Regions from separate parts of the Catenuloplanes niger genome, predicted to be linked through region 2. Evidence: riboswitches for the same ligand, from Rfam matches in the RefSeq annotation. Region 2 holds a riboswitch; the other holds the start of a gene.
What was found. Region 2 has a riboswitch for S-adenosylmethionine ahead of J2S44_RS37450 (GNAT family N-acetyltransferase). Riboswitches for the same ligand answer to the same signal wherever they lie in the genome.
Positions count from the first base shown of each region.

Region 1: it holds a riboswitch for S-adenosylmethionine, as region 2 does, so the genes downstream of both, thrC (threonine synthase) here and J2S44_RS37450 (GNAT family N-acetyltransferase) in region 2, are expected to answer to the same signal.

Region 1 covers NZ_JAVDYC010000001.1:4,720,066-4,722,260, reverse strand. Annotated here, with positions in the region: gene thrC (threonine synthase) at 1-1,010, opposite strand, end outside; SAM riboswitch class I at 1,022-1,155, opposite strand; gene J2S44_RS20855 (GTP-binding protein) at 1,244-1,840, opposite strand; gene J2S44_RS20850 (DUF742 domain-containing protein) at 1,824-2,195, opposite strand, start outside.
Region 2 covers NZ_JAVDYC010000001.1:8,514,362-8,516,556, forward strand. Annotated here, with positions in the region: gene J2S44_RS37445 (hypothetical protein) at 1-346, shown strand, start outside; gene J2S44_RS37450 (GNAT family N-acetyltransferase) at 515-1,093, opposite strand; SAM riboswitch class IV at 1,106-1,221, opposite strand; gene J2S44_RS37455 (LysR family transcriptional regulator) at 1,402-2,195, opposite strand, start outside.

The DNA.
Region 1 (2,195 bases), 3.8 Mb from region 2:
TCGTCCTCCGCGTAGTCCATCCAGCCGCCGGTACGGCGCACCGCCTCCAGCGCGTAGAGTCCCGCGGCCGGGTCGCCGATGTTCAGCGACTTCGCGATGCCGGTCGGGCGCACCGGGCGGATCTCGTCCGTCTCCTCGTGCAGCGCGACCGCGATCGGGTTGCAGCCGGCGGACTGGGCGCCGAACACGGTCCAGCCGTTCGCCGGCGCGTCCACCAGGCCGATCTCGACCAGCTCGGAGAACGCCTTGTCCACCTTGGTCAGCAGCTCGCCGCTGGCCATCGGGATCACGACCTGCTCCGGGATGCGCCAGCCGAGCTGCTCCGCCACCTCGTAGCCGAGCGTCTTCGAGCCCTCCGCGTAGTACGGCCGGACGTTGACGTTCACGAACGCGGTGTCCTCGAACTCGTCCGTCTCGACCAGCTCGCTGCACAGGCGGTTGACGTCGTCGTACGAACCCTCGATCGCCACCAGCTGCCCGCCGTACACCGCGGTGGTGATGATCTTGCCCTGCTCCAGGTCGGAGGGAATGAAGACGATCGACGGCACGCCGGCACGGGCCGCGTGGGCGGCGACCGAGTTGGCCAGGTTGCCGGTGGAGGCGCAGGCGAACCGGGTGAAACCCAGGCCCTTGGCGGCGGACAGCGCCACCGAGACGACCCGGTCCTTGAACGAGTGCGTCGGGTTCGCGGAGTCGTCCTTCACCCAGAGCGCGCCGGTCATGCCCAGCTCCGCGGCGAGCGCGGGCGCGGAGACCAGCGGCGTCATGCCCGGGTTCAGCGTGATCCGGTCGGCCGGGTCCTGGCCGGCCGGGAGGAGCGCCGCGTACCGCCAGATGTTGTCCGGGCCGGCCTCGATCTGCTCGCGGGTGACCTTCTTCAGCGCGTCGGTGTCGTAGGCGACCTCGAGCGGGCCGAAACACTCGTAACAGGCGTGCTGGGCGGCCAGCGGGAACTCGGCGCCGCAACCGCGACAGACGAGGGCGCGGGCAGGGCTGACGGCAGACGTCATGAGGAGGTGTCCTCTCATCTTTCCCATCGCCACACCGTGTGACGGGGACGGAATTGGCACCTGCCCTCGCGGCTCGTCGTCGAGCATGCGGGGGTGGTTGCCGGGGCGTCGTCGGGCCGTATCCCTCAGCCCCTCTGGATGAGGTATTCAGTTGTGATGCGGTCGAGTTTACGGGCAGATTTCCGGATCTCCACCAGCCGATCCCGAGGTGTGAGCTAGTCGTCGCCGTTCACTCACGCACCGGCATGCTCCGCCATCGCCCGCAGGCGCCGGCTCAGCACCTGTTCCATCAGCGTCACCAGCGTGCCCTTGACCGCGCCGCGCGAGCGGGCGTCGCACTCCGCTATCGGCACCTCCGGCCCGACGCCGAGCGCCTCCCGCACCTCGGGGATCGCGAACCGGGGCGCGCCGTCGAACGGGTTGACCGCGAGCAGGAACGGCATGCCCAGGTCCTCGAAGTAGTCGACCGCCGGGTAGCTGTCCTCGATCCGGCGCGTGTCGACCAGCACCACCGCGCCGAGCGCGCCGTCGACCAGGTCGTCCCAGAGGAAGGAGAACCGGTCCTGGCCCGGCGTGCCGAACAGGTACAGCATCAGCGACGTGTCCAGGTGGATGCGGCCGAAGTCGAGCGCGACCGTGGTGGTGGTCTTGCCGGCCACCGCGTGCACGTCGTCCACGCCGCGCGAGACCTCGGTCATGTCGGCCTCGGTGAGCAGCGGCTCGATCTCGGATATGGCGCTCACGAAGGTGGTCTTGCCCACCCCGAAGCCACCGCTGATCACGATCTTCACGACCACCGGGGCGGTCGCCGCGCTAGAGGGCACGGACACGGTCGACGATCCTCTCGATCATTTCGATGGGCAGTTCGGACGGGTGCTCCGCCGGTTCCAGCACGGTCAGGTAGCCGTCCGACGCGAGGTCCGCGACCAGCACCCGGGCCACCCCGACCGGGACCCGCAGGTGCGTGGCGACGTCCGCGAGCGCGCACGGGTCCTGGCAGAGCCGGACGATCCGGCGCAGCTCGAACCGCAGCGGCGCGGAGAGCGCGGCCGGTGACGCCCGGACCTGGGTCTCCAGCCGCAGCCCGTCGCGCAGCGGCCGGGTCCGGCCCCCGGTCAGCAGGAACGGCCGGATCACGTCGTCCTCGGCGGGACGGTCGTCCGCGGTGCCGTCCGCGCCCGCGAT
Region 2 (2,195 bases):
CGGGTTCGTGGCCAGCGTGCCCGCGGACTCGCTCGCACCGTCCGACCTGATCGGCATCCGCAGCGGCATCACCATCATCAAGGGCCATCGGTACCGGTTCGACTTCACCGTGCAGAGCGACCGCCGGGAGGAGATCCTGCTGCGCATCCAGGACGAGGACCCGCCGGCGTACCGGGAGTCGCTGATGGAGAGCGTGCCGGTCGGGCCCACGCCCTGCCGGCTGAGCTACACCTTCACCGCGGCGGCGACCAGCCGGGCGAGCGGCGAGGTCACGTTCCAGCTCGGCGGCAAGGGCGCCTACCGCGTCACGGTCGAGGACGCGGTCCTCCTCGATCTCAGCGGCTGACCACCCGCGCTCCGCCGCGTTCCGGCCGGCAGTCGGGCCGCCGCCGGCCCGCGTCCGGCTGCGCGAGGCGGCTGTGCGAGGCCCGCCGCGTGTGGCGTCGTTGCGGGAGGCCGGCTGCGGGTGGTCCAGCGAGGCCGGCCGCGTGTGGATCCGGCTGCGCGGGCCGGCTCACGCGCCGGGTGCCGCCAGGGTGGACGCGTCCGGCCAGGCCATCCGGAACTTGGCCGGCGTGCCGACGAGCCGGGACGGGCCCGCACCGGCCGCGGTGACCGGGTGGCGACCCTCGTTCTGCGCGCCGAGCGCCAGGTAGAAGCGCTGCGCCGCCACGTTCTGCTCCAGCACCCACAGATGGAGGCGATCCGTGGCCGCCCGCCGGACCACCGCCCGTGCGGCCTCGGCCAGCAGTCGCCGGCCGATGCCGGCGCGGTGCAGATCGTGGGACACGTGCAGGTTGTCGACCAGGCTGCCCCAGACCGGATCGTGGTCGAGGACGACGTGGGCGAAGCCGGCGATCGGTTCGGCCTCGCCGCGGCAGGCGATGATCGTCTCGGTGCCGGCCGGGTCGGCGAGCCGCGCAGACCAGACGGCCTGCCGCTCCGCGACCAGTTCACCGTCCAGATAGGAGTCGGCGTAGGCGCCGCGGTAGTGGCGTCGCCAGCTGTCCGCGTGCAGCGCGCCGATCGACGCGGCGTCGTCGGCGGTGCCGGGGCGGAGGGCGATCCGCGGGCGGGAGGTGCTGGTCGGCACGGTGGCCTCCGGTCGCGGTGGTTGCCCGGCACGACCGTGCCGGACCGGGTCATCGCCCGGGGCATCCCGGCCGCGAGACGGAGGGTTGCCGGCCGGCGAGCCGGGGCTTCGCGCCGGCGCTCATGACCTGCCGCGCCAGACTACCAACCGCATCCACCGAGGCCGGCCCACACCGCGCTCCGGCCACCGACAGCGGCAGCACCGGCCCACGTCCGGCGTGCCGGTTCGTGGCGCGGTCGCGCTGCTGGCAGAACGCGCCCGGCCGGTCGATCGGCCGGCCACGGCCGTGTGGCGTGCGGGGCGGCGGCTCAGTCGGTGAAGGCCGTGACGAACGAGGACACGCATGACGCGGGGGTGGCGTGCGAGGTGACGACGTACCCGGCGATGGTGACCGGTGGGTCCAGTGGCACCTGCCGGATCCGCGCCGACCGGGCCCCGGTGGCCCGCTCGGCCGGCAGCACCGTCCAGGCGCGGGGGTCGTCGCCGACCGCGAACAGCACGTGCACCGGGTCTCCGGCCGGCGGCCGGGACGGGGTGACCGGCAGCGCGGCCACGATCGCGTCGAACAGCGACGGATCGTGCCGGCGGTCCGGCAGGAGCAGCCCGTCCGGGTCGAGGTCCCGGACGTCGACACCGGTCCGCCCGGCCGCCGGGTGTTCCCGGGCCACGATCGCGTGCAGCGGGTCCGACCAGGTGTGCACGACGGCCGTACCGGCCGGGGAGGTGGTGCCCCGCACCAGCGCCAGGTCGAGTTCGCCGTCGCGGACCGCGTCCAGCCGCGCCGGTTCCGGCAGGTCGATCAGCACCGGCTCGGCCGGCCGCGGCCCGTCGCGCAGCCGGGTGAGCACCCGGTCGAGCCGGTCGGTGACGCACGACTCGACGCCGATCCGCAGCGTCGCGGCCCGCTCGCCGGCCACCACCCGCACCCGGGCGGCCGCGGCCAGCGTCTCCCGGGCGGCGTCGAGAACGCGCCGACCGGCCGGGGTGAGCGTGACCCGCCGGGACGTGCGGTCGAGCAGTTGCACGCCGAGTTCGCGTTCCAGCCGGGCGATCTGCTGACTGACCGCGGGTTGCACGATGTGCAGCCGCTCGGCCGCGCGCC